2 linked regions of the Allosaccharopolyspora coralli genome follow. The protein of the gene in region 1 interacts with the protein of each later gene in a pairwise test. Links are inferred from orthologs where the notes say so. Each region holds a gene or a part of one and is shown in the gene's direction. Other genes may lie near its edges.

The links.
Region 2: the proteins of leuS (region 1) and ligA interact in binary tests that used the Escherichia coli proteins (3 or more experiments, as listed by UniProt). The link is inferred for Allosaccharopolyspora coralli from one-to-one orthologs.

Annotation. Positions count from the first base shown.
Region 1 is NZ_CP045929.1:4,796,296-4,810,762, reverse strand. Bases 6,561-9,973 are described here. They hold leuS (leucine--tRNA ligase), read left to right. Parts: upstream 6,561-6,875; coding sequence 6,876-9,773; downstream 9,774-9,973. Other genes in these bases: GIY23_RS22405 (alpha/beta fold hydrolase), read left to right, coding at 9,969-9,973. Also shown: GIY23_RS22450 (DUF6049 family protein), read right to left, coding at 1-635; GIY23_RS22445 (NUDIX domain-containing protein), read right to left, coding at 632-1,192; GIY23_RS22440 (CCA tRNA nucleotidyltransferase), read left to right, coding at 1,297-2,826; GIY23_RS22435 (YqgE/AlgH family protein), read left to right, coding at 3,144-3,716; GIY23_RS22430 (SdpI family protein), read right to left, coding at 3,709-4,080; GIY23_RS22425 (SdpI family protein), read right to left, coding at 4,083-4,439; GIY23_RS22420 (SdpI family protein), read right to left, coding at 4,713-5,114; GIY23_RS22415 (esterase-like activity of phytase family protein), read left to right, coding at 5,257-6,366; more of GIY23_RS22405, read left to right, coding at 9,974-10,832; GIY23_RS22400 (acyl-CoA dehydrogenase family protein), read left to right, coding at 10,922-12,886; GIY23_RS22395 (hypothetical protein), read right to left, coding at 12,893-13,450; GIY23_RS22390 (TetR/AcrR family transcriptional regulator), read right to left, coding at 13,638-14,357.
Region 2 is NZ_CP045929.1:3,810,087-3,824,134, reverse strand. The notes cover bases 10,974-13,967. They hold ligA (NAD-dependent DNA ligase LigA), read left to right. Parts: upstream 10,974-11,374; coding sequence 11,375-13,561; downstream 13,562-13,967. Other genes in these bases: GIY23_RS17745 (GNAT family N-acetyltransferase), read left to right, coding at 13,597-13,967; GIY23_RS17755 (hypothetical protein), read left to right, coding at 10,974-11,189. Also shown: rnhA (ribonuclease HI), read right to left, coding at 8-472; GIY23_RS17800 (GNAT family N-acetyltransferase), read left to right, coding at 912-1,685; GIY23_RS17795 (lysophospholipid acyltransferase family protein), read left to right, coding at 1,706-2,533; GIY23_RS17790 (5-methyltetrahydropteroyltriglutamate--homocysteine S-methyltransferase), read left to right, coding at 2,624-3,742; GIY23_RS17785 (MFS transporter), read left to right, coding at 3,807-5,177; GIY23_RS17780 (cysteine desulfurase family protein), read left to right, coding at 5,174-6,406; tRNA 2-thiouridine(34) synthase MnmA, read left to right, coding at 6,408-7,496; GIY23_RS17770 (alpha/beta fold hydrolase), read left to right, coding at 7,671-8,459; GIY23_RS17765 (dienelactone hydrolase family protein), read right to left, coding at 8,482-9,204; GIY23_RS17760 (uroporphyrinogen decarboxylase/cobalamine-independent methonine synthase family protein), read left to right, coding at 9,348-10,391; more of GIY23_RS17755, read left to right, coding at 10,515-10,973; more of GIY23_RS17745, read left to right, coding at 13,968-14,048. UniProt on the Escherichia coli protein: DNA ligase that catalyzes the formation of phosphodiester linkages between 5'-phosphoryl and 3'-hydroxyl groups in double-stranded DNA using NAD as a coenzyme and as the energy source for the reaction.

The DNA of each region.
Region 1 (14,467 bases):
GACAGCTGGTCGTCGGCGAGGATCGTCCGCTGCCCCGGCGTCGCCTCCCGTTCCATCCGCGGCCGGTCGACGAGCGGGACCAGCAGGGTGGTCGGCGTCGCGGCCGGGGGCGGCGACGGTGGGTTGCCGGGCGTGGCGGTCACCGGCAGCAGGAACCGCCCTTCGGCGATGCGTTCCCTGCCGCCGTACTGCGGCTCGCCGTTGATGTTGACCAGCAGCGGATAGACGCCGTTGCGATCGATCTGCAGGCTGCTGGGCCCGCCGGCAAGCGGGATCCGCACCTCGAACGGGGCCTGCTGCTGGGGCGCGAGCGTGTCCGTGACGGGCGCGAACTGCGGCACCGTGGCGCTGGCGACGTCGTCTTGGAGTGCGCGCTGGACGTCGTCGGGGGCGTCGACGGCGTCACCGCGCTGCACGCGCGCCTCGAGGCCGGTGATGGTCCGGTCGCCGGTGTTGGTGATCCGCCCGCTGATCGTGACCTCGCCGGGCGCGCCCGGACCGACTACCGAGGGAGTGATGTCGGTCACTTCGAGTTGAGCGCGGCTCTCGCCCGGCTGGGCGGCGGCGGTGGTCGCGGTCAGCGGCAACAGAGCCAACGTCAGCAGCACGACGGCGACGGACGACAGGAACCTCACCCCGGCTCCGTCCCGGTGCACCCGGTCGAGGTCGCCACCGAACCCGGCGCGGCCGACGGAGGCGTGGCCTCGTCGCGCGCCGCGACCGCTTTGCGCACGAGTCGCCGCTCGTCGGCGTACGCCAAGGTCGTGTCCAGCTCACCCAGCGGCACCCACGCCACTTCGGTGACCTCCAGGTCCTCGTCGGAAAGTTCTCCGCCCACCGCGTCCAGCAGGAAGTGGTGCACCGTCTTGTGCACTCGTCGGTCGTCGGCCACGAACCAGTAGTCGATCATGCCGAGTGGGGCGACGACACGGCCGGTGATGCCCGTCTCCTCGGCGACCTCGCGGGCCGCGGCCTCTTCGGCGGTCTCACCTGCCTCGATGTGCCCCTTCGGCAGCGACCACAGCAGTGTGCCGCGCCGATCGAGTCTTCCGATGATGGCAGCGAGGCCTCGAGGCTCGTCGACCACCAGCCCCCCGGCGGAGGTTTCGTCGACCGTGCGGAGCCTGCGACGTCGGCGGCTTCGGCGACGCCCCGGTGCGGTGCCGCCGGAGCGGCCGGACGACGAGGCCATGCCGCCGATGGTAGTGCGCCGGGCGAGCGTCGGGCCGGAACGTGCGCGCCGGTGCGTCCGGCTGCGGTCGGGGCCCCGCCGCTGGGCCGATACCCTGGTTCCTCGTGTCACCCTCAGCTCACGACGACCTCCAGGGCGGTACCGCCGCACAGCTCCCGGCCTCGTCACACGGGGCGTCGCGGCCGGAGGAGCGCGAACGCGACGCGCAGCGCAACGCCGTCGTCGAGGTACTCCGTCTCGCCCCGCTCGCCGAGGAGCTCGCCGAGCGGTTCGCCGCGGCCGGGCATCAGCTCTACCTGGTCGGGGGAAGCGTGCGCGACGCCCTGCTCGGCAGGCTCGGCACGGATCTCGACTTCACCACGGACGCGCGACCCGATCGGGTGCGTGAGCTGCTCGACGGCTGGGCCGAGACGGTGTGGGACACCGGGATCGAATTCGGCACGCTCGGTGCGTACCGGCACGGCACGACGGTGGAGATCACCACGTTCCGCGCCGACAGCTACGACCGGGTGACACGGAACCCGGACGTCGAGTTCGGCGACACCCTCGACGGCGACCTGCTGCGCCGCGACTTCACCGTGAACGCGATGGCGATCGAGCTGCCGCAGCGTCGCTTCGTCGACCGGCACGGCGGCATGCCGGATCTGCTCGCGCGGCGGCTGGACACCCCGGCGACCCCGGAGGAGTCCTTCGCCGACGATCCGCTCCGGATGCTGCGTGCCGCGCGGTTCGCCGCGCAGCTCGGGTTCGCGGTGGCCGACCGGGTGCTCGCGGCGATGCGGGACATGGCCGACGAGCTGGCCCGGATCACTCCGGAGCGGGTGCAGGCCGAGCTGTCCAAGCTGCTGTGCGGTACCCACTCTCGGCGCGGGGTGGAACTGCTGGTGGAGACCGGCCTCGCCGACCACGTGCTGCCGGAGGTGCCTGGCATGCGGCTGGCCATCGACGAGCACCACCAGCACAAAGACGTCTACGAGCATTCGCTGACGGTGCTCGACCAGGCGATCGACCTGGAACAGGCCGAGCAGACCGAGCCGGACCTGGTGTTGCGCCTGGCCGCGCTGCTGCACGACATCGGCAAGCCTGCGACGCGCCGGTTCGAACCGGGCGGCGGGGTCAGCTTCCACCATCACGAAGTGGTGGGCGCGAAAATGGCCCGCAAGCGGCTGCGCGCGCTGCGGTACTCCAAGGAGGTCGTCAACGACGTCTCCGGATTGGTGTACCTGCACCTGCGCTTCCACGGCTACGGCGAGGGGAACTGGACCGACTCGGCGGTGCGCCGCTACGTCACCGACGCGGGGCACCTGCTGGAGCGGCTGCACAAACTCGTCCGGGCGGACTGCACGACCCGCAACAAGCGCAAGGCTCGCGCACTGCAGCGGGCCTACGACGAACTGGAGGAACGGATCGCGCGGATCGCGGCCGAGGAGGACCTGGCGAAGGTGCGTCCGGACCTCGACGGCAACGAGATCGTGCGGCTGCTCGGGGTCGAACCGGGCCCCGTCGTCGGCGAGGCGTGGAAGCACCTCAAGGAGGTCCGGCTGGATCGCGGCCCGATGGAGCGGGACGAGGCGGTGGCCGAGTTGTACCGCTGGGCGCGCGACCGAGGCCTCGATGTTCCTGGGGTGGACTGAGAGGCGCGGGCTGATGTGCGTTGGCGCTTGGGTGGCGGAACCTCAGCGCCCTCCTCGCTGCGGGATCGCTTTTTTGAGTAGCGGCCTACGCGGCGACATCGCTGTCCTCGCGAGGAGGGCGCTGAGAACCCGCGGGTGGTCGGGATCCCTACGCAGTGGGAAAGCGGGAAACCTGTTTCCGCTGGCGAGCGCTAATAGTAATAGTGAGTGTTATCTATCGATGATAGCGGTGAGTCGTTCTTCGTCGGCCGATCCGGAATCCGGGAAGTCCGGCCCTGCCGCGCCCGCACGCGCCACGGCGGTGAGATCATGTCGTCGTGGGATCGGACGCCGAGGTGGAGCCGGGGACGCTGCTGGTCGCGGCTCCCCAACTGCTCGACGACAACTTCCGTCGGACCGTCGTGTACGTGATTCATCATCGCGACGAGGGCACGCTCGGTGTGGTTCTGAACCGGCCGAGCGAGGTTCCGGTGCACGACGTGCTGCCGCAGTGGGGAGCGCACGCCAGCGACCCGCAGTCGCTGTTCGTCGGCGGCCCGGTGGAACAGCGCACCGCGATCTGTCTCGCCGCGCTGCGCGCCGGGGAGTCCCCGGAGGCGGTCGGCGGTGTCGTGGCCGTCAACGGCCCGGTCGGTCTGGTCGATCTCGACGGTGATCCGGACGAGCTCGTCCCTCGTACGCGCGGTCTGCGGTTCTTCGCCGGTTACGCGGGCTGGGACTCCGAACAGCTCGCCGGGGAGCTCGAGCGCGGCGACTGGCACGTCGTGCCCGCACTGCCGGACGACGTGATCGCCGCGCCGGGGGCCGACCTGTGGGGCCACGTCCTGCGCAGGCAGGGAGTGCCGATGGCCTATCTCGCTACCCACCCCGGGGACGTGCAGCTCAACTGACCGCTTCGTCGCTCGCCCGATCCACACGCCGGGATTCCCGCTCCCCGCGAACGGCACCGACGAACATGAACCCGGTGGCGCCGCAGGTGCCGAGCACGGCCACCGTCACCGACAACGCGCCCGGCTCGAGCAGCAGGATCCCCGCCACCGCCATGACCAGGAGCAGACTGCCTGCGTTCAGCAGCGCGGCCGAGACTCGGTGACCCGCGCGGATGGCGTCGTCGCTGACGGCCCTGGCCGGTGTCCGGAACCCGGTGATCCTGGTCTGGGGCACTCCGACGATCGGCTTGCGCACGAGCACGATCAGCAGCAGCCCCGATCCGATCAGGACGAGGCCCGCGACGACCTGCTCGGTTCCCGCCACACTCAGGCGCCGTGACTCTGCGCGGCGCGGTGTCCGCGAACCCCGCCCAGGATGACGAAGCCGAGCATCGCGGCCGTGCCGACGATGGCGATCCCCACTCCGAGCGGACCGCCTGCGGGTGCGAACAACACCGCGACTCCGCTGACCACCGAGATCACTCCGCCCAGCCGGGTCGCGGACGCGGCCTCACGGTTGCCGATGCGGAAGGCGTCGTCGCTGCGCATAGTCGCGGACGTGCGGACGCCGACGAACCGGTTCCGGCCGAGTCGTTCCTGCGCGGACCGGTGCGCGACGACCAGGAGCAGCACCCCGCCGAACAGCAGGACCCCGCACAGCAGGGTTTGGAGCGCGATGTTCACGCGCCGAGCTTACGGCGCGGACGGCCGGGTATGGGGGAACGATCCGGTTTCGGAGTGCATGTGGGAACTGGCCTCGGTGCCCGTAGGGCACCGTCCTACGTGACCAGCCACAGCAAAGTGCGGGGCTCCGGCGTTCGGAGTGCGTGCCTCGCAAGGCAGGGGTTCTCGCCGCGTTCTCGCCGCGTACAACCGGGTACTCAAGAGGACCCAACGCCGCGAGGCGCGAACTGGGCGGCGGTACCGGACCACCCAACTCAGTTCGACAATGCCCTCTCAGCCGCAGCAGCCGCCCGGGCACCCTCCGCAGCCACCGGCGACCTCGGGCTCCGGCACCGCCTCGGCCGCCCGGTTGCCGAGCACCCCGGCGGCGAAGACCAGTGAGAACGCCCCGACGACACCGCCGACAGCCAGTACCAGCCCGGTCGTACCGCTACCGGCGAGCGCCATCGCGGCGGCGCTGATCAGCGCGACGAGTCCGCCGGCGACGGTGGCGGGAGCCGCCACGCGGTTGCCGACATCGAAGGCCTCGTCACTGCGCAGCGTGGCGGGAGTGCGCACTCCGGCGTAGCGGTTGCGCGGCAGTTTGCCCTGGAAGGACAGCCACGCGACAGCGATCAGCGCGACCCCGCCGATGGCGAGGACACCACTTACCAAGAACTGCAGCACCACGGTCACAAAGCCAGGATACGAGGTCGTGTGGGGTGGGCGGTCGGCACCATGGGTCCGAACCGCCAACGCAGAGAAGCCCACGCGACCTCAAGTAAGCCTCCATCTGGGCGCTACCTTTCGGTCACCTTGCTCAGGTGTGCTGGAGGTCATGAACAGACGATGGGTGGCCGCCGGGTGCGCGGCCGTGATGACGACCCTGCTGCCCGCGTCCCCGGCGTTCGCGGACCAGGACCGAGTGCGACTGCTGGGTGCGACGACCGTGCCGCACGCGTGGGAGTTCGAGGGCACCACCGTCGGTGGTCTGTCCGGGATCGACCGTGATCCGCGGACCGGTGAGTTCGTGCTGATCAGCGACGACCGCTCGCAGCAGCAGCCGTCACGGTTCTACTCGGCTCGACTGAACCCTGAAACAGGTGCGCCCGAGCTGACCGGAACGCGTCCGTTCCTGCGTCCCGACGGCCGTCCGTACCCACCGCCGGAGGTTGGCGACGGCACCACCGTCGACCCGGAGGAGATCCGCTTCGACCCGCGCTCCCACGAGCTGTGGTGGACCAGCGAAGGCGCTCGTGCGGAGCAGGTGATCGACCCGGCGGTGCGGATCGCCGCACCCGACGGCTCGTTCCGGTCCGAGCTCGACCTGCCCGAGAACCTGCGGATGGCCGAAGGCACCGGTCCGCGTCACAACGAGGCGTTGGAAGCCCTGACCTTCGCCGCAGGCGGGGAACTCGTTATGCACGCCACCGAGGGGCCACTGATGCAGGACGGCGAGTCCCCGACCGTCGACCACGGAGCACTCGGTCGGGTCACCGCACAGGACCGGTCCGGTTCCGTCGTCGCCCAGCACGCCTACCCGATGGATCCCGTGTTCGCCGAGTCGCCGAGCGGCGGCTTCTCCAACAACGGTGTGGTCTCGATCCTCGCGGCCGACGAGCACGACCCGTACCGCTACCTGGTCATGGAACGCTCGTTCGTCACCGGCGTCGGCAACTCGGTCCGGATCTACGAGGTCGATGCTCGCGGCGCCACCGACGTCCGTGACCTGGACTCCCTCAAGGGAGACGACGTCACCCCGGTACGCAAGGAACTGCTGGTCGACCTCGGCGACCTCGATCTCGGCGAGCACGGCCCGGTGGACAACGTGGAGGGCATGACCTGGGGGCCCGAGCTGCCCGGCGGCGAGCGTTCGCTCGTGCTCGTCTCCGACGACAACTTCTCCGCCGAGCAGAAGACCCAGCTCATAGCCCTCGGAGTCCGCTGATCGCCGGTTGTCAAAGGGTGCGCGGGTTGATGTGCGTGGGTGGTTCCGTGGCGGAACCTCAGCGCCCTCCTCGCTGCGGGATCGATCTCTTGAGTAGCGACCTACGCAGCGATATCGCTGTCCTCGCGAGGAGGTCGCTGAGAACCCGCGGGTGGTCGGGCTGCGTAAGCGGTGGGAAAGACTGTTGACATGGTGTTCCTGCTGAGCTTGTTGCCGTCGTCGCTTCGAGGCTGACCGACGCCCTCCGGAAACGCGTTTCCGGCGCGCGCTACGCTGGGCACATGCGTACGGCGCGCCTGCTTACCGGGCCGCGCCGAGGCGTCCGCCGCTGATCCGCTCGGCGTGATCGCGGGCCTCTCGGCGTGGCGACCCCTCATGCCCCGGTCGGGCTGGGGGGTTTTCGCTGTTCGGGGGCGGTGACGCCGTTGCACGGAGCAGGGACGCCGCTGCAGGCGCCGGCACATCCCGGGTGAGGACAGCTCCCGGTGACGAGGTAGGGAAGGAACACGATGAGCGGCTCGGCAGGCACGCAGGAGGGCTCCACCTCCGCCGACGAGATGCCCCGGTACCGGTACACCGCACAGCTGGCCGGTGAGATCGAACAGCGCTGGCAACGGCGGTGGGAAGAGCTCGGGACGTTCCACACGCGCAACCCGTCCGGTCCGCTGGCCACCCGCGACGCGGTGCCGGAGGACAAGCTGTTCGTCCAGGACATGTTCCCGTACCCGTCGGGCTCCGGCCTGCACGTCGGACACCCGCTGGGCTACATCGGCACCGACGTCTACGCGCGGTTCCAGCGGATGAACGGCTACAACGTGCTGCACACGATGGGCTTCGACGCGTTCGGGCTGCCCGCCGAGCAGTACGCTGTGCAGACCGGCACCCACCCGCGCACCACCACCGAGAACAACATGGAGTTGTTCCTGGGCCAGATCCGCAGGCTGGGGCTGGGCCACGACGAGCGCAGGCGGATCGCCACCACCGACATCGAGTTCTACCGCTGGACACAGTGGATCTTCCTGCAGATCTTCCACTCCTGGTACGACACCGAGGCCGACGGCGGGCGCGGTCGAGCCCGCCCGATCCGGGAGTTGGAGGCGCAGTTCGCGCTGGGCGAGCGCGCGACCCCCGACGGACGCCCGTGGCAGGAGCTCTCGCGCACCGAGCAGCACCGGGTGCTGGACTCCTACCGCCTGGTGTACCTGTCCGAGGCCCCGGTGAATTGGTCACCCGGTCTGGGCACGGTCGTGGCGAACGAGGAAGTCACCGCCGACGGGCTGACCGAGCGCGGCAACTTCCCGGTGTTCCGCCGCAACCTCAAGCAGTGGATGATGCGGATCACCGCCTACGCCGACCGGCTCGTCGACGACCTGGACCGCCTGGAATGGCCGGAGAAGGTCAAGTCGATGCAGCGCAACTGGATCGGACGCTCGCAGGGTGCGCAGGTGCGGTTCGAGCTGGACGGCTCGGCCGGGGACATCGAGGTCTTCACCACCCGGCCGGACACCCTGTTCGGAGCCACCTACCTGGTGCTGGCACCGGAACACCCGCTGGTCGACGAGCTGACCGCGACCGGCTGGCCTGCGGGGACCGACGAGCTCTGGACCGAGGGCGCCGCCACGCCCGCCGAGGCGGTGGCCAGCTACCGTCGTGCGGCGGCGTCGAAGTCCGATGTGGACCGCCAGGAGAACAAGGACAAGACCGGTGTGTTCACCGGTGCCTGGGCGACGAACCCGGTCGACGGCAAGGTGCTGCCGGTGTTCATCGCCGACTACGTGCTGATGGGTTACGGGACCGGCGCGATCATGGCCGTCCCCGGTGAGGACCAGCGCGACTGGGATTTCGCGACGGTCTTCGGCCTGCCGGTGATCCGCACGGTTCAGCCTCCGGAGGGCTTCGACGGCGAGGCGTACTCCGGCGAAGGACCGCGGATCAACTCCTCGAACCCCGAGCGCGGCCTGAGCCTCGACGGTCTGGACCTGGACCAGGCCAAGAAGGTCGTCGTCTCCTGGCTGGAGGAACAGGGCGCCGGTACCGGTTCGGTGCAGTACAAGCTGCGCGACTGGCTCTTCGCCAGGCAGCGGTACTGGGGCGAGCCGTTTCCGATCGTCTACGACGAGGACGGCAACCCGCTGGGTCTGCCCGAGGACCAGCTGCCGGTGCAACTGCCCGACGTCGCGGACTACTCGCCCACCACCTACGACCCGGACGACGCGAACAGCTCGCCGCAGCCGCCGCTGGCGAAGGCGACCGAGTGGGCCGAGGTCGAGCTGGATCTGGGCGACGGGCTCACGCACTATCACCGGGACACCAACACGATGCCGCAGTGGGCGGGCTCGTGCTGGTACCAGCTGCGCTACATCGACCCGGACAACGACAGCCAGTTCGTGGACCCGGCCAACGAGCGGTACTGGATGGGTCCGCGCCCCGAGCTGCACGGCACGAACGACCCCGGCGGCCTCGACCTCTACGTCGGCGGGGTGGAGCACGCGGTGCTGCACCTGCTGTACTCCCGGTTCTGGCACAAGGTGCTCTACGACCTGGGACACCTGAGCTCGGAAGAGCCGTACCGGCGGCTGTACAACCAGGGCTACATCCAGGCGTTCGCCTACCTCGACCCGCGCGGCGTGTACGTGCCCGCCGAGGAGGTCGTCGAGGATGCCGGGCGTTACTTCCACAATGGACAGGAAGTGCGCCGCGAGTACGGGAAGATGGGCAAGAGCCTGAAGAACTCCGTCTCCCCTGACGAGATGTGCGACTCCTTCGGTGCCGACACGCTGCGCCTGTACGAGATGGCGATGGGGCCGCTGGACGCCTCCCGCCCGTGGGCGACGAAGGACGTCGTCGGCTCGCACCGGTTCCTGCAACGCCTGTGGCGCAACGTGATCGACGAGCACACGGGTGAGCTGCGGGTCAGCGACGCGGAACTCGACGTCGACACGCTGCGCGCCCTGCACAAGACGATCGCGGGTGTTCGCGAGGACTACCGGGAACTGCGGTTCAACACCGCAGTGGCGAAGCTGATCGAGCTGAACAACCGCCTCACGAAGGAGTTCGGTTCGGCTGCCGGCGTCCCCCGCGTCGCGGTGGAGCCGTTGGTGCTGATGGTCGCGCCGCTGACCCCGCACCTGGCGGAGGAACTGTGGTCCCGCCTCGGGTACGAGGACACGCTGGCGCACCACGCGTTCCCGCACGCCGACGAGCAGTACCTCGTCGAGGACACCGTCGAGTACCCGATTCAGCTCAACGGCAAGGTCCGCTCCCGCATCACCGTGCCGGCCTCCGCCGACGAGGACGCGGTCCAGCAAGCGGCGCTTGCTGACGAGAAGATCGCGGCGGCGCTGGAAGGCAAAGACCCGAGCAAGGTGATCGTCGTCCCCGGCCGCCTCGTCAACGTAGTCGGCTGATCCCTCATGAGGCGAACGGCACTTTCGCCCCACCACACGGGGTGAAAGTGCCGTTCGCACCGTCGGCGCCCGTTGTGTCTCGTGAGGCGAACGGCACGTTCGCCTCACGAGACGAGGCGCCTGTGCCGTTCGCGCAAGGTGAGTGTGTTCCGTTCTGACTGAACCCGCCGGGTGTGCGGGAGAACGAGGTGTCTCGTGCAAGTGACTCACTCCGACCTGCCGACGTTCGTTCTCGTACACGGGCAGGCGTGCAACTCGACCATCTGGGGCCCGGTGCAGCGTGAGCTGTCCTTACGTGGCCGGCGTTCACTCGCTCTGGACCTGCCCGGCAACGGTGCGAGCGGGCGACGTCCTACGTCGTACTACCAACAGCCCGCCGACCTCGCCGCGTTCGCCGCGGAACCGTCCGCTGTGGCGAACGTCGGCGTCGACGCCTGGGCCGAGCACGTACTCGACGAGGTCCGCACCGTCGCCGAGCACGGTCCCGTTGTCCTCGTCGGCACCAGTGCCGGCGGCGTGGCGATCACGGAGGTCGCCAATCGTGCCCCGGAACTCCTCGATCGTCTCGTCTACGTCTCGGCCTGGTGTCCTGTCGGCTCCTCGACCGTGGCCGAGTGCATGGCGTGGCCGGAACAGCAAGGCAATCTGTTCGACGCTGTCCCGTTTCCGCTGCTCAACGATCCCGCGCGGGACGGCTTCGCCCGGGTGAACCTGCGCTCGAACGATCCGGAATTCTTCTCCCGGATGAAGGCCGCGTCGATGCACGACGGGACCGACGAGCAGTTCCGTGCGGTGCTGAATCTGATGGAGCCGGACGCCAACCTGCTCGCCGCCACCGAGGAGTGTCGCGCCTGGCCTGAGACGTTCGGCACGGTCCCGCGTACGTACGTGCGGCTCGCCGAGGACCGTTCGATCACCCTGGCCAGCCAGGACCGGATGATCGCCGAAGCGGACGCGGCCATGCCGCAGAACCCGTTCGACGTGTGCACCGTGTTCTCGAGCCACGTCGGCTACTTTCATCGGCCGGCGGACCTGGTGGAGGTTCTCGTCGGCGTGTGAGCGCTCAGGAGTGCGCCAGCACACAGCAGAGCCCGGTCGCCTCCGGCTAGCCTCGGTGGTGTCACGTCGCCTGAGTACCGGAGGGCCGGATGGAGATCGCGACCACGCCGCAACGGTTCGACACCGCGGAGCTGGCCACGCTGCTGGCCGGACGGTGGGCCGACGTGCGGCAGCGAGTGCGCAAGTCGCTGGACGAGAATCCGCTGCCCCCGCCGGAGGACCCGGGCACCGAGGCGCAGCGCGAGCACGTGCTGGCGCAGATGCAGCAGCTCGCCACGCACGGTGTGGCGGGCCTGGGGTTCCCGGCATCGCACGGCGGTGAGGGCGACGTCGGCGGTTCGACCGTGTCGTTGGAGATGCTCGGCGGGAACCTCTCGCTGATGGTCAAGGCGGGTGTGCAGTGGGGCCTGTTCGGCGGGGCGGTCGTCGCGCTCGGTACCGAGCGCCACCACGACCGGTACCTCACCGACATCATGGACATGTCGCTGCCCGGCTGTTTTGCGATGACCGAGACCGGACACGGGTCCGACGTGCAGTCGTTGGGCACCACGGCGACCTACGACGCCGAAACGGGCGAGTTCGTCGTGCACACGCCGTTCGAGGCCGCCCGCAAGGAGTACATCGGCAACGCGGCGCGCGACGGCCGGATGGCGGTGGTGTTCGCGCAGCTGCACGTGGGCGGCGAGCAGCACGGGGTGCACGCGCTGATGGTCCCGATCCGCGACGAGCAGGGAGTCGCGATGCCCGGTGTGTCCATCGAGGACTCCGGACGCAAGGGCGGCCTCAACGGGGTGGACAACGGGCGTCTGTACTTCGACCACGTGCGGGTGCCGCGTGAGGCGCTGCTGAACAAGTTCGGCGACGTCGCCGAGGACGGCACGTACAGCAGCTCGATCCGGAGCAGGAACAAGCGCTTCTTCACGATGCTGGGCGCGCTGATCCGGGGTCGGATCTCGATCGCCGGCGTCTCGGGCGCGAGCACGAAGATCGCGTTGGAGGTGGCGCTGCGCTATGGCGAGGTCCGGCGTCAGTTCGAGAACCCCGGAACGCAGGCCGAGACGCCTGTCCTCGATTACCTGGCACACCAGCGAAAGCTGCTCCCCGCTCTCGCGAAGTCCTATGCGCTGCACTTCGCGCAGGAAGAGCTCGTCTCGTGCCTGCACGACCTCTCGACGGCGGAACAAGTCGACGAATGGCAGCAGCGTGAACTGGAATCCCGGGCCGCCGGGCTGAAAGCACTCTCGTCTTGGCACGCGTTGCACACCATTCAGACTTGCCGTGAGGCGTGCGGTGGAGCCGGGTACCTGGCGGAGAATCAGCTCACCGGCCTGCGCGACGACATCGACGTGTTCACCACGTTCGAGGGCGACAACACGGTGCTGCTGCAGCAGGTCGCCAAGGGTCTGCTGACGAACTACAAGGACGAGTTCGAGGAGCTCGGCACGCTGGGGATGGCGCGGTTCGTCGCCGACCAGTTCGTCGGCGCCGTGATCGAACGCACCGCGGCGCGCAAGATCCTGCAGCGGATCGCCGACGCCGCACCGGGCAGGGACGACGAGGACGTCCTGTTCGACAGGGGCTGGCAGCTGAACCTGTTCGACGATCGTGAACAGCACGTGCTCGAGGGCGTCGCGAAACGGTTGCGGCGGGCGACTTCTGACGGCGCCGATCCGTTCGAGGTGTTCAACAACGCGCAGGACCACGTGCTGCGGGCGGCGCGGGTGCACGTGGACCGGGTGGTCCTGGAGGCGTTCGTCGCGGCGGTCGAACGCTGCACCGACCCGGACCTCGCCGTGGTGCTCGGCCAGCTCTGCGACCTCTATGTCCTGTCCACAGTGGAAGAAGACAAGGCGTGGTTCCTTGAGCACGAACGAATCAGCGGCGGACGCGCGAAGGCCGTCACCGAGGCGGTGAACACGTTGTGTCGGCGGCTCCGGCCGCACGCCGTGTCCCTGGTGGAGGCGTTCGGCACGCCACGCCAGTGGATCACGGCGCCGATCGCGACCGGTGCGGAGGCCGCGCGACAGCAGGAGCAGCGCACGCACGAGCAGTGAGTCCGGTCAGGACGAGAAGGTGAGGTCACCGACGTCGGGCTCCTCGCCGTCGCCCCAGTCGAAGGTGTACCGAGTGTACTGGGCCACGCCGTCCTTCTCGGCCGGCTCGTCCAGCACGATGCGGACTCCCTCGCGGACCTCGGGGTCAGCACCGCCGCCGGTCACCCGGACCGTGCAGTTGCCGACGGCCTTCTCCGAGTCCCAGTGTGCCCATTCGATGTCGAACGCGAGCACCTCCGCGGGCCCGACGCCGGTGATGTGCGGCGGCAGGAACTCGTCCGGCTTCTGCACGAGCTGTACGGAGTTCCCGGTGTCGGCGTCGAAAGTGCGGACGAACATCGACTCGTCCATGAGCGCTCCGGAATCACCGGGTTGTAGGCCGGCCACTTCTTCCGGCGGGGCGGCTTTCGACTGTTCGGGTGTGACGGTCACGGTGGTCGGCGTGGGTGGGGGTGGCGCTGCGTCCACGCCGAATACCGAGTATCCGCTCAGGACGATTCCCGCCGCGGCCACGCCGGTCCCGGCGAGCATGACGATCCCGATGATGCGGCCGAATGTGCTCATCGTGCGCGTTCCCTTCGCGGTTCAGGCAGGGCCGGTGACGCACACTGGGACCCGGCGCAACGCCGCGTTGGTTCCCGGCCGCGCCGAATCCGAGTAGTTCTACTTGGATTGCCGCTCGCGGCGTGGGGCTCGCCTCGACCGCGCGAGAACTGACTCAGCCGAGGGGGCGTTTGTCCCGCAACGGGATTCAGGACAGTTCGATGTCGTGGACGAGGTCGGTCAGCAGTACCTCGAAAAGCACTTCGGCGTGGCGCACGTCGAACGGGAAGCGGCCGAAGACCTCCAGTGCGATGTGCCCGTAGATGCGGATCCACCACTGCAGCAGGGCGTAGACGTGTCCGGCTCGGATGTCTTCCGGTGCCAGGTCGAGGCCGTGTGCGACGCAGGCCTCGGCGAGCGCGGTTCGATGGTGTTCCACTGTGGACAGGAACTCGCCGGGAACGGGACGCGCCGGTGTCATGGCCGTGCCTTCCACGAGCAACGGGCCGGCCAGGGACAGGAACACGCCCGCGAACTCGTCCTGGCCCACGGTCGGTGACTGCGCGTCCGCGGACGGTGGGGTCGCGAACACCAGCGTGAACTCGCGCGGGTGCGCCACGGCCCAGGTGCGCAGCCCTCGGCAGGTCTCGGTGACGCGCTCGGCGAACGCGTCCGGGGCGACGTGCTGGACGCGGCGGGCGAGCTCGTGCGAGAGATCGGCGCAGATGTCGTCGCAGAGCTGGCGGAGCAGGTCCTCGCGGGAGTCGTAGTAGCGGTACAACGCGGGCGCGGTGATGCCCAGCGCGCGGGCGATCGCCCGGAGCGTGACGGCGTCGTGACCGTCCGTGCGCAGCAGGATGCGCGCGCGCCTGCGGATCTCGAGGTCGGTCGTCACGCCGGCTTGTCCGCGCTGGGTGAGCTTCGTCATCCGTTGCTCCTGGACAGGGTGGTTTCCCGGGAGAGTGCGTGGTGACAGTCGAGCGTGCACCCGAGTCGTCGCGACTACGGTAAATGGTCGAGGTCCGGCAACCACAGGGT
Region 2 (14,048 bases), 990 kb from region 1 along the record:
AGGCTGCTCAGGGGCGAGCGTCGTCGCGGCCTCGGCACGCGAGGGCGTCGGCGCGTTCGTTGTCCGCGTGGCCCGCGTGCCCCTTGATCCATTTCCAGCGGACTTCGCCGTGACGCGAGCATTCCGAGTCCAGGCGCTGCCACAGGTCGACGTTCTTCACCGGTTTCTTCGCCGAGGTCAGCCAGCCGTTGCGCTTCCACCCGGCCATCCACTCGGTGATGCCCTTGAGCACGTAGGTGCTGTCGGTGTGGATCGTGACCATCGGCATCGGCCGGGTCAGCGCGGCGAGACCCTCGATGACGGCGGTCATCTCCATCTTGTTGTTCGTCGTCACCGGATCCGAGCCGTGCAGTTCGCGTTCGTGTTCGCCGTAGCGCAGGACGACACCCCACCCGCCGGGCCCGGGATTGCCGCTGCAGGCCCCGTCGGTGAACAGCTCCACTGGTGCCGCGTTCGCGGTGTCGTCGCTCATGCCTCGGAACCTAGCGCACCCGCCGAACCAAGGAGCGAACGGCACTTTCGCCCCGTGCGACGAGGCGAACGGCACTTTCGCCCCACCAGTTCAACGGTGCGAACGGCACCCTCGCCCCGTGTGATGAGGCGAACGGCACTTTCGCCTCACCAGTTCAACGGTGCGAACGGCACCCTCGCCCCGTGTGATGAGGCGAACGGCACTTTCGCCTCACCAGTTCAACGGTGCGAACGGCACCCTCGCCCCGTGTGACGGTGCGAACGGCACTTTCGCCCCACCAGTTCAACGGTGCGAACGGCACTTTCGCCCCGTGCGACGAGGCGAGAGTGCCGTTCGCGCCATCGGGACCGGGTGTCTCACCGGGGATTCACCGGATGTTCCGGTGGAGTGTCCTCCTGCGCCCTTCTGCGCTTCGTCCGCGTGGCGATACACCTGCACCATGCCTGAGTCGCAGCTGTTGATCAGCACCGCGCCCACCGGGGCGCGGTCGACGGACCAGCCACACTATTCGCTGCTCGTGGCGCGGGAAACCGACGAGGTGCGGGCCGCGCAGCGCCTGCGCTACCAGGTGTTCGCCGAGGAGATGGGCGCGCAGGTCGAAGCGAGCGTGCCGGGCGCCGAGGCGGACGCGTTCGACGAGTTCTGTGACCACCTGATCGTGCGCAACGACCACACAGGTGAGGTCGTCGGCACCTACCGGATGCTGCCGCCGGAGCGGGCCGAGGCCGCGGGGGGCCTGTACTCCGAGACGGAGTTCGATCTGTCCGCGTTGCGCTCCCTGCGACCCGCGTTGGTGGAGACGGGCCGGTCGTGTGTGCATCGCGATCACCGCAGTGGAGCGGTGGTGAGTCTGGTGTGGGCGGGGATCGCCCGCTACATGTATCTGCACGGGCACACGTGGCTCGCCGGGTGCGCTTCGGTGCCGTTGTACGACGGCGGCGCGGTCGCCGGCCGCGTGTGGGACACCGTGTCGGAGAAGCACTATGCTCCGGACGAGTTCCGCGTCCGGCCGTACCAGCCGTGGGAGCCGGTCGCCGGTGTGACGCGCGGCTCGTTGCCGCCGTTGCTGCGGGGCTATCTTCGGCTCGGCGCCTGGGTGTGCGGGCCGCCTGCACTCGACGCCGATTTCGGGGTCGCGGACTTCTTCGTGCTGCTGAACTTGCCGAACATGGACCAGCGGTACCTGCGGTACTTCCTCGGCGGAACGCAGTGACGAGTTCCCAGCACGGGTGGATGCCGACGTCTCCCTGCGGTCCGACCTGCCTGCCGCGTCGGGGACATCACGACCGAGTCGGTCCCGCGCGGGTGGCGCTGCGGTTCACGCGTGCGTTCGTCGTGTTCCTGGTGGGAGCGGCGCTCGTCGCTGTCCTCCCGTTCGTCCCGCACGACCGCCGCCGTGTCCTGTTCGGACGGTGGTTCGGGCTCGTGCTGAACGCGTTCGGTGTCGAGGTGGTGCTGCGTGACGCGCAGCGGCTCGACGTCACCGGCCCCGTGCTCGTGGCATGCAACCACGTGTCATGGCTCGATGTGATCGCGTTGCAGTCGGTGCGTCCGATGCGGCTGCTGGCGAAGGCGGAAGTGCGGGACTGGCCGGTGGTCGGTGGCATCGCGGCACGGGCAGGCACGTTGTTCATCGAACGCGAGGGTTTGCGATCGTTGCCCGCTGCGGTCAACCGAGTCGCGGAGGCGTTGCGCGGCGGTTCGATGATCGGGGTGTACCCGGAGGGCACGACCTGGTGTGGCAGGGCGTCAGGGCGTCATCGTCCGGCCGTGTTCCAGGCCGCGGTGGAAGCGGACGCGCTCGTGCAGCCGGTCGCGTTGCGATACCGCGTGGCCGGTCGGCCGAGCACCGCCGCGGCTTTCGTCGGGGACGCAACGTTGCTGTCGTCGTTGGTGTCGGTGGCGCGCACACGCGGGTTGGTCTTGGAACTGTCCGCGCTGCCGCCCTGGGATGCCCGCACCGTGAGCGACCGGCGCGAGTTGGCGCGTCGGGTCGAGGTGGCGATCCGCTCGGAGACGGAACCGGCACTGCTCCGGACCGAGCATCTCGTCGCCGCCTGAACCTTCCGATCAACGGAAGTTCCGGTGGGCGTAGTGTCCGTCGGTGCACGACAGTGCGCACAACTGTTCGCCGTCGCCCGGGAGGACTCCATGTCGAACACCCGTTCCGTGCCGCCGTTTCGCGCCGACCACGTCGGCAGCCTCCTGCGTCCGCAGAAGTTGTTGCGTGCACGTGAGGAACACGCCGCCGGTCGACTCGGTGCCGACGAGCTCGCGACCGTCGAGGACGACGCGATCCGCGAGGTGGTGCGCAAGCAGGCGGATGTCGGGTTGCGCAGCGCCACCGACGGCGAGTTCCGGCGCGGTTCGTGGCACATGGACTTCATCTATCAACTCGGCGGAATCACGCAGTCGGACGAGAACATGCACGTCGAGTTCCGCAACGAGGACGGAACGTTCGACTTCTCCCCTGCGGCGTTGAAGGTCAGCGGCGCGATCCGGTTGCAGGAGACGATCTTCGCGGAGCATTTCCGGTTCCTGCGGGAGACCACGGACGCGACCGCGAAACTGACGATCCCGTCGCCGAGCATGGTGCACTATCGCGGCGGCCGCGCGAGCATCGATCCCGCCGTGTACGGCAGCGAGGACGATTTCTGGGCCGATCTCTCAGCTGCCTACGCCGACCAGATCCGCGCGATGGGAGAGCTGGGATGCCGGTACCTGCAGCTCGACGACACCAGCCTCGCGTACCTCAACGATCCGTCGCAGCGGGCGATGCTCGCCGAGCGCGGCGACGACGCCGAACACCAGCACGAGCGCTACATCCGTCAGATGAACGCCGCTCTCGCGGGTCGACCGGACGGGTTGCACGTCACCACACACATGTGCCGGGGCAATTTCCGCTCGTCGTGGGCGGCGGAGGGCAGCTACGAGTTCATCGCGGAGACGCTGTTCCACCAGCTCGACGTGGACGGCTTCTTCATGGAGTTCGACGACGAGCGTTCCGGCGGGTTCGAGCCGTTGCGGTTCGTGCCGGAGGGCAAGCAGGTCGTGCTCGGTCTCGTCACGACGAAACGGGGCGCGTTGGAGACCAAGGACGAGCTCAAGCGCCGGGTCGAGGAAGCGAGCCGGTTCGTACCGATGGACCAGCTCTGCCTGTCTCCGCAGTGCGGTTTCTCGTCCACAGTGGAGGGTAATGCGCTCACCGAGGACGAGCAGTGGGCGAAACTCGCCCTCATCGTCGAGACTGCCGAGGAGCTGTGGGGGTAAAGAGGCGTGAGTCTTTGTGGTGGCTATAGCAACCACAAAGGCTCACGCTGGGATGCTGGTCGGCATGACGACTGTGCGGACGGAGTCGACCAGTGCCCTGTGGCATCCGCAGCGGCGCGCATTCACCTTTGGGCTGATCCTGCTGGTGACGCTCATCGCGTTCGAGGCGATGGGGTTGGCCACGGCGCTGCCGACGATGGTGAACGAGCTCGGAGGTGAGCGGTTCTACTCGTGGCCGTTCACGGTGTTCATGGCCACGAGCGCGGTCTCGACGGTCCTCGGCGGCCGGCTCGCGGACCGGCACGGCCCCGCCCTGCCGTTGCTGCTGGCCGTGCCGACGTTCGCTGTCGGGCTGCTGCTCGCCGGGCTCGCCCCGAACATGACGGTGCTGCTCGTGGCTCGTGCGCTGCAAGGTGTCGGAGCGGGCGGCCAGGTCGTCGCCCTCTACGTGATGATCGCCCGCGTCTACCCGGAAGAAGACCGGCCGAAAGCGTTCGCCGCGCTGTCGACCGCGTGGGTGGTGCCCGCCCTGGTCGGCCCCGCCGTGGCCGGGTTGCTGACCGAACACCTGAGTTGGCGGTGGGTGTTCCTCGGTCTCGCGCCGCTGGTGGCCGTGGGCACAGTGCTGCTCGCCCCGTCGCTACGCCGCCTCAGCCCGCCCGAGGTCGCCGCGCCGGCCCGTTCCGGTCTGCCGCTGGCCGCGCTCGGAGCCGCCGGCGGCGCGGTCGGGCTGACATGGGCGGCGCAGAACCCGTCGTGGCTGTCCCTGGCCTTGGGCGTTGCGTCGGTGGCGGCGCTGCTGGCCAGCACTCGGGTGCTGCTTCCGGCAGGCACCCTGCGCGGTCGTCCCGGCATCCCGGTGATGGTGCTCTCGCGTGGTCTGCTCGCCGGGACCTTCTTCGCGGCCCAAGCGTTCGTGCCGCTCACACTCACCGCGGTGCACGACTACTCGCCTGCGACCGCCGGAATCCCACTCACCATCGGTTCCCTCGGGTGGACACTCGGGGCGCTCTGGCAGAGCCGCAACAGCAATCTGAGCCGTGAGCACATCGTTGCCGCAGGTCTCACGCTCGTCGCGATCGCCACCGCGGGCCTGACGGTGACCGCGCCCGCGTGGGGGCCGCACTGGATGGTGTTCCTGCTGTGGGCGGTCGGCGGATGCGGCATGGGGATCGCGGTCGCGAGTACCGGCGTGCGCGTCCTGGCCTTGTCGCCGCGCAGCGAGCAAGGGTTCCACTCGTCGGCGTTGCAGCTCTCGGACATGCTCACCCAGACCGTGCTGATCGGCCTCGCCGGAGTTCTCGTGACCGCATTGGCTTCCACCGACGCACCGACCAGGGGCGTGGTCATCGTGGACGTGCTGCTCGCCGCGTCGGCGCTGGTGGGTGCGGCCCTCGCCCGGCGCTCGGGGAGGACTATCCTGGGGTCGTCATGACGTACCTGGACCACGCTGCGACCACTCCGATGCGCCCGGAGGCGGTCGCGGTGATGAGCGAGGCGCTGTCCCGGCTGGGCAACGCCTCGTCGCTGCACACTTCGGGCCGCAAGGCGCGCCGTGCGGTGGAGGAGTCCCGCGAGACCGTCGCCGAAGTACTCGGCGCCCGCCCCTCGGAAGTGGTCTTCACCGCCGGCGGCACCGAAAGCGACAACCTCGCGGTGAAGGGCATCTATTGGGCGCGCCGCGGCACGGACCCACGTCGTCGCCGGGTGCTCGCCTCGGCGGTGGAGCATCATGCGGTGCTCGACGCGGTCGACTGGCTCGCCGAGCACGAGGGCGCCGAGGTCACGTGGCTGGAAGCCGACCGCGACGGTCGGGTGCGGCCGGAGGTGCTCGAGGCAGCACTCACCGAACACGGCGACGAAGTGGCGTTGGTCACAGCCATGTGGGCGAACAACGAGATCGGCACGGTCAACTCGGTGGCCGACCTCGCCGCAGTCGCGCAGCGCTACGGGGTGCCGTTGCACACCGACGCCGTTCAGGCCGTGGAGACGTTGCCGGTGGACTTCGCGGCCTGCGGGGCGTCGGCGCTGACGATGACCGGACACAAGGTCGGCGGTCCGTACGGAGTCGGCGCGCTGCTGCTCTCCCGGGACGTGGAGTGCACGCCCGTGTTGCACGGCGGCGGCCAGGAGCGCGAGGTCCGCTCCGGCACGCTCGACACGCCGGGAATACTGGGCCTCGCAGCCGCAGTCCGCTCGGCCGTCGGTGTCCGCGAGCGGCACGTTCCGGAGCTGACGGCGTTGCGGGACGAACTCGTCTCCGGCGTGCTCGCAGCGGTGCCGGACGCGGTGCTCAACGGCGATGCGGGCCGGGGCGTCGTCGGCGGTGGACCGTCGCGACTGCCGGGCAACGCGCACTTCACCTTTCCCGGCTGCGAGGGCGACAGTCTGTTGATGCTGCTCGATGCGCAGGGCATCGAATGCTCGACCGGGTCGGCGTGCACGGCGGGTGTGGCCGAGCCGAGCCACGTGCTGCTGGCCACCGGCTCCGAGTCGAAGGCCGCGCGCGGCTCGCTGCGGTTCTCGCTCGGGCACACCTCCACGCGGGAGGACGTGCGTGCACTCGTGGCGGCGATCGGGCCCGCCGTGGAGCGTGCCAGGAGCGCGGGAGTTCCCGGGCTGCGCCGGCTCTCGGCGCCGTCCGTGGCGAAGACGGAGGTGTGACGTGCGAGTGCTGGCGGCGATGAGCGGCGGTGTCGACTCGGCGGTGGCCGCCGCCCGAGCGGTCGAGGCCGGACACGACGTGACCGGCGTGCATCTGGCGCTGTCGGCCAAACCCGGCACGCTGCGCACCGGTGCGCGCGGCTGCTGCACGGTCGAGGACTCGCACGACGCCCGGCGGGCGGCCGACATCCTCGGGATCCCGTTCTACGTGTGGGATTTCGCCGAGCGGTTCACCGAGGAGGTCATCGACACCTTCGTCGGCGAGTACGCCGCAGGGCGGACCCCGAACCCGTGCTTGACCTGCAACGAGAAGATCAAGTTCGAGGCGTTGCTGGACAAGGCGATGGGGCTCGGTTTCGACGCGGTCTGCACCGGCCACTATGCACAGCTGTCCGTTGTGGATGGAGTGCCGTCGTTGCGGCGCAGCAGGGACGAGGACAAGGACCAGTCCTACGTGCTCGCCTCGCTGACCCCGGAACAGTTGCGGCACTCGATGTTCCCGCTGGGGGTTTCGCTGAAGTCCGAGGTGCGCGCCGAAGCCGACGAGCGCGATCTCGCGGTGGCGAACAAGCCGGACAGCCACGACATCTGCTTCATTCCCGACGGTGACACCAAGAAGTTCCTGGAGTCCAGGCTCGGGCAGTCGCCGGGTCAGCTCGTGGACAACGATTCCGGTGCTGTGCTCGGCGAACACACCGGCGTGCACGGATTCACCGTGGGACAGCGCAAGGGCCTCGGTATCGACGAGCCTGCGCCGGACGGGCGGCCACGCTACGTGCTGTCGCTGGAACCGGTCTCGGGCACGGTGAAGGTCGGCTCGGCCGAGGATCTCGGCGTCACCGAGATCGACGCCAACCGGCCGGTCTGGCCGGATGAGCCGCTGCAGGAGCCGACGGACTGCGTCGTGCAGGTACGGGCGCACGGCAGCACCGCGGACGCGGTCGTCGAGGTCGATGAGGAGGACGTCGTGCGCGTCCGTCTCCGCGACTCGCTACGCGGCGTCGCCCCCGGTCAGGCGATCGTCCTCTACCGCCCGGAAGACTCGGGTGACCTGGTCCTCGGCAGTGCACTGATTTCCGGCACCCGCTGAACGCCGGTCGCACTCACCCTGGTCGCGGTCTGGTTTCCCGGCTCGAGGGTTATCGCAGCATGAGCTGTCGTCTCAGCGGCGGAGCCGCCGGGCGGTCACCCCGTACGCATCCGCCACCCGACCCACCGAGCAAACCCACTCCCGCATCTTCTCAGCTGGTGGCATGATCGAGTCATGGGTGCGGTGGCAGTGACGGTGTGGGACGACAGTGGCCGTGGCGAGCCGGTGGTGCTGGTACACGGCTCCGGGACATGGGGCGACGCGCCGCTCGGGTTCGAGACGCAACGCGAACTGGCGGACCGGTATCGGCTGGTGGTGCCGGACCGTCGTGGTTACGGACGCAGTCCGGACGTGGAGTGCAGCGATTGTGTCCGGGACGCTGACGACGTCGTGGAGTTGCTCGCTGACGGTGCGCACCTGCTGGGACACTCGTCGGGTGGTGTGGTCGCGATGATCGCCGCTGCACGGGCGCCGCAGGCCGTGCGGTCGTTGACGCTGATCGAACCCGCGTGTTTCCAGCTCGCCGCGGACGATCCCGTGGTCGCGACGGCGCTCGAACGCAATCGTGAAGCTCTGCAGGCGGTTCCACCGGAACTGTCCGATGAGGACCTGGTCCGGCTGAGCTACGAGAGCGTGGGGTTCGAGCCCCCGGAGGAGACGACACCGGAAATGGTGCGCGCCTCCCGGGCGGCGCTCACGGAGCTCCCGGCCTGGCAGGTGGAAGTCGACGCCGCCGTGCTCGCGGCGCGGGACTGGCCGAAGCTGGTCCTCACCGGAACCTGGGAGGACGCTCCGGAGAACTACCGTGAGTACGGCGGGAAACCGATCATGGCGTGCGCCGGTGCCACGGCCGATCGGATCGGTGCGAAGCTCGTGCGCGTTCCAGGCGCGTCGCACTGGCCGCACCAGCAACGCCCGGACATCGTGCACCCGCTGCTGCGCGATCTGTGGTCTGCACGCTGACGAAGGCGTTCCCGCTGAGAGGTCAGCGCAGGTGGGCGGCGAAGAAGTCGTCGATTCGGCGCCACGCGTCCGTCGCCGAGTCGGGTTCCGGTCCGACACCGGCGACGCGCATCAGCGGGCGCAACGGCCTCGGTCCGATCTCGGCGTCGTTGAGAAAGGAATGCCCCGCCTGCGGGTACTCCTTGACGTCGTTCGGGACTCCGGCGGCTGTGAGCGCTTTGTCGAGCTTGACGGCGGCATTCGGCAACGTCACATCCCTCTTCCCGAAACTGCCGACCACCGGGCACGCATCCGCCGCCACCGCGTCGAGTTCCTTCGGCAACTGGCCGTAGTTCACCGAGGCCGCGTCGAAGCCGCTACCGGCGGTGAGCAGTGCGAAACCGCCGCCCATGCAGAAGCCGATGACGCCGACCTTTCCGGTGCATTCGGAGGACTCGGCAAGCCAGGAGCGAGCGACGTCGATGTCGACGAACGACGCGCCCTCCCCGGACAGCATCGCCCGAAACGTCCGAACGAGACAGCGACGGGCCCCTCCGTCGCTGAACAGGTCCAGCGCGATCGCAAGGTAACCGGATTCGGCCAGGCGTTCGGCCTGGCGCAGGAAGACGTCGTTGACCCCGAACGCTTCGTGCAGCATGACGACCCCGGGCCACGGTCCCTCACCCGACGGGCGCACCAGGTGGGCATGCAACCGCGCGGAACCGCCGCGTCGGCGTGCGGTCTCGGTCAGCTCGATCGTCTCCATGTCGGGAGCGTAGCGCCCGTCACAACGGGGCGAACGGCACTTTCGCCTCACCACACGAGGCGAGGGTGCCGTTCGCCCCGGCGGCCGGTCTGCTCGGGGTGGGGGAGAAGGTGCGGCTGTTCCTGGGTGTCGATAATGGTTCGGTGACCGACTTTCCGTGGAACCCAGGGACGGCGACCGCCACCGGCTCGATGCCCGGTGTGGACGCGGAGGAAGCGGCTCGGATCTCGGTGGGGGAGCTACCGGATCTCGTGCCGTTCCCCGAACTGCCCGCACGCGGCGTCGGCGCCGACTCGCTCGGCCGGACCGCGGGGATGCTCGTCGACCTCGCGGTCGAGGTGGTGCCGTCCGGCTACCGGGTCACCGCGAAACCGGGACGTGATCAGCGCCGGGCGCAGGACCTGATGCGCTGGGACCTCGATGCGATGGAGCAGGCGGTGGCCGAGGCCGGCGCGCCGCCCGCGCTGCTGAAGGTGCAGGCGGCAGGCCCGTGGACGTTGGCCGCCGGCATCGAACTGGAACGCGGTCACCGCGTTCTCACTGACCACGGTGCGTTGCGGGACTTCACGACCTCGTTGATCGAGGGGCTCCGCGCGCACGTGCAGCGCATGATCGAGCGCACGGGGGCACGTGTGGTGCTCCAACTCGACGAGCCGACGCTGCCGCGAGTGCTGCGCGGCGACCTGCCGACGCCGAGCGGTTACGGCACGGTGCCCGCGGTCCCGGTACCCGAGGTCGAAAGTCTGCTCGGCGAGGTCATCGCGCCGTTGCGCGAAGCGACCGGCGAACCCGTGATCGCGCACTGCTGTGCGCGCAGGCCCCCGGTCGGCCTGCTGCGCCGCGCCGGAGCGGGCGCGGTGTCACTCGACGCGACCGGGATGGGTGAGGTCACGGGCTCGTTCGCCGACGAACTCGGGGAGGCGTGGGACGGCGGCACCAGCCTGTTCCTCGGGCTCGTGCCGGGAACCGATCCGTCCGAGCGCCCCGATCTGCGGGAACTCGCGCTGCCTGCGTTCGACCTTGCCGCGCGGCTCGGCTTCTCGCGCCGGATCCTCGCCGAGGGAACCGTGGCCACGACGGCGTGCGGACTCGCCGGAGCCTCTCCGGAGTGGGCTCGGCGAGCGCTGTCACTGGTGCGCGACCTCGGCAAGCTGTTCGTCGACGAGGCGGAGAACCCGACGGGCTGACCAGCGGGCGCCAGGCCGAGGTCGTTCGCTCTGCGGGCCCCACGGTGCTCGCTGATGCCGATCGCGCGTGGCAGTCACCGGAATCGGCCACGGCGTCGCGTCGCCGCGCGGCACAATGGGGCCATGCTGAAGCTCTTCCGCCGCCGAGACCGTACCGAGCGGGAAGCCGGGCCCGATCTCGCCGACCGGGTCCGCGCGTTCTGGCAGCTCTGGGACGACGAGCTCCAGCCGCAGGTCAGCGCCGCGCTCGGGGACGGACAGCCGCATCGCCTCGACCACCCGCTCGCCGAGGCCGTCGCGAGCGTGCACCCGGATCTGATCGTCTCGATCGAGCAGGGGGAGAACGCGCTGTTCGCGCTCGTCGTCAGTGCGCAGGCGGACCCCGAGCTGCGGGCGGTCACCGACGCGTGGAAGGCGGCGGCGCCTGCGGACGACCAGAACTGGGAGTACCACGACTCGATCCCGCCGGTGCCGGACCCGACGCAGGTGACGGTGAACCTGCACGGCGGCCAGTACGCGTTGTCGCAGGTGCGGCTCGCTGCGCAGGTCGACCATGCCGAAGGGCTCGTCGACGTGGCGGTGCATCATCCCGGGTTCGCGGACCTGGAGGAGGCGGAGCGGACGGCGTTGACGTTCCTGCCGTTGCAGGCGGTACTCGGGGAGCGACTCGCTGCGGACCGTCTCGGCCGGGTGGAGACGGCGCTGCTCGAACCGGACGGCGCCGTCGGGCTACTGGAGTTCCGCGATGTCGTCCGCTCCGTCGCCTCCGGCCCCACGACTCCCGACGCCTCGGCCTGATCGACCACTCACCCGGTCGAGCGCGACACACCTCGCACGAGTGACGAACTCGGCGAATCGAGCCCGAACCCTGTGGACAACCCCGGCGCCTGTGGATGGAGGGGTGGCAAATTCGCGCGAATTTGCCACCCGCGGGGTGGGAGTCGCCGACGGGTGGTGTCGGGGATGCTCGCTAGGGTGCAGACGTGACCAGCGACGACCGAGCCACCACCGCTGACGCGCCCGAGGACACCGCCGCGACGTCGGAGGACGCCCGTCCCGCCGATCCCGCCGCGAACACCGATGCCGAAGGCGTCGAGGACGTTCCCGGCGAGGTGCGGGAACGCTACGGCAACCTCGTCGAGGAAGTGCGCGGCCACCAGTTCCGCTACTACGTGCTGGACTCGCCGCTGATCACCGACGGCGAGTTCGACGAGCTGTTCGTCGAACTGCAGCGCGTGGAGGACGAACACCCGGCGCTGCGCACGCCGGACTCGCCGACGCAGATCGTGGGCGGCACGTTCTCCACCGAGTTCACCGCCGTGGATCACCTGGAGCGGATGCTCAGCCTCGACAACGCCTTCGACGAGGACGAGCTACGCACCTGGGTGGACCGGGTGGAACGGGAGGTGGGCTCGGCGGCGAGCTACCTCTGCGAGCTCAAGATCGACGGCCTGGCGATCAACCTGCTCTACCGCGACGGTCGCCTCGAACGTGCCCTGACCCGTGGCGACGGACGCACCGGTGAGGACGTGACGCTCAACGTCCGCACCATGCACGACGTCCCGGACCTGCTCACCGGCACCGACGAGTATCCGGTGCCCGCGCTGGTCGAGGTTCGCGGCGAGGTGTTCTTCCGGGTGAGCGAGTTCGGCGAGCTGAACGCCGCGCTGGTCGACGCGGGCAAGGCGCCGTTCGCCAACCCGCGCAACGCGGCGGCGGGGTCGCTGCGCCAGAAGGACCCGCGGATCACCCGGAACCGTCCGCTGCGGCTGATCTGCCACGGTCTCGGCAGGCGGGAGGGTTTCGAACCCGCGCGGCAGTCCGAGTCGTACGCCGCGTTGCGGGCGTGGGGCCTGCCGGTCTCGGAGCACACCCGCGTGCTGTCGGCGACCGACGCGATCGTGGAGCACGTGCGGTACTGGGGCGAGCATCGCGACGACGCTGAGCACGAGATCGACGGTGTCGTCGTCAAGGTCGACGAGGTCTCGCTGCAACGCCGCCTCGGTGCGACCTCGCGCACTCCGCGCTGGTCGATCGCCTACAAGTACCCGCCGGAACAAGCCACCACCGCGCTGCTCGACATTCAGGTCAACGTCGGACGCACCGGCAGGGTCACGCCGTTCGCGGTGATGGAGCCGGTGAAGGTGGCGGGCTCGACGGTGTCGATGGCGACCCTGCACAACTCCGACGAGGTGCGTCGAAAGGGCGTGTTCATCGGGGACCGGGTGGTGATCCGCAAGGCGGGTGACGTGATTCCAGAGGTGCTCGGTCCGGTCACCGACGCCCGCGACGGCTCCGAGCGCGAGTTCGTGATGCCGACCGAGTGCCCGGAGTGCGGGTCGACGTTGTCCCGGCAGAAGGAAGGCGACGTCGACATCCGCTGTCCGAACTCGCGGACCTGCCCCGCACAGCTGCGGGAGCGGCTGTTCCACCTCGCCGGGCGTGGCGCGTTCGACATCGAGGTGCTCGGCTACGAGGCTGCCGCGGCGCTGTTGGCTTCGGGCGTGCTCGTCGACGAAGGCGACGTGTTCGACCTCGACGAGCAGAAGCTGTTGAAGGCGCCGTTGTTCCGCACCAAGGCGGGAGCGCTCTCGGCCAACGGCCGGAAGTTGCTGGACAACCTGGAGTCGTCGAAGTCGAAGCCGCTGTGGCGGGTGCTGGTGGCCCTGTCGATCCGGCACGTGGGTCCGACCGCTGCGCAGGCGCTGGCTCGCGAACTCGGCTCACTGGAACGGATCGAGGCGGCCGAGGAGGCTGATCTCGCCGCCGTCGACGGCGTCGGTCCGACGATCGCGACGGCGGTGCGGGAATGGTTCACTGTGGACTGGCACCGCGAGGTCGTGCGCAAGTGGCGCGAGGCAGGCGTGCGCATGGAGGACGAGCGCGACCAGTCCGTGCCACGACATCTCGAAGGTCTCTCCATTGTGGTCACCGGCTCCTTGCAGGTTTATTCCCGGGACGAGGCCAAGGAACTCATCATGGCCAGGGGTGGTCGCGCGGCCGGCTCGGTGTCGAAGAAGACCGCGTTCGTCGTCGTCGGCGACGCGCCCGGTTCGAAGTACGACAAGGCGATGCAGCTCAAGGTCCCGGTGCTCGACGAGGACGGGTTCACGGTGTTGCTCGACCAAGGCCCCGAGGCCGCCGCGCAGCGAGCGTTGCCCGCGGAGTGAGCGTCCCGTCGGCGCGCGGATGGCAGGATCGGTTCATGCAGACGAGGACGATCCGACGGGCGCAGCCGGAGGAGTTCGACGCGGTGGGCGCCCTGACGGTGCGGGCGTACGTCGAGGGTGGCCATCTCGACGGCGACGAGGACTACACGGAAGTGCTGCGCGACGCGTCGGCGCGCGCCGAGAAGGCGACGCTGCTGGTCGCGGTGGAGGGCGACTCCGTGGTGGGGACGGCGACCTTCGCGATGCACGGCAGCGGGTGGGCCGAGGCTGCGCGGCCGGGGGAGGCAGAGCTTCGGATGTTGGCGGTCGTGCCCGAACACCATGGCAGCGGGGTCGGCCGGGCGTTGCTGGAGGCGGTCGTCGCCGAGGCGCGTTCGTACGAGCTCGACCGCATCGTGCTGTTCAGCCAGGAATCGATGACTCAGGCCCAGGCCATGTACCGCCGCAGCGGTTTCTACCGTCGTCCCGAGTACGACTGGCGACCGCT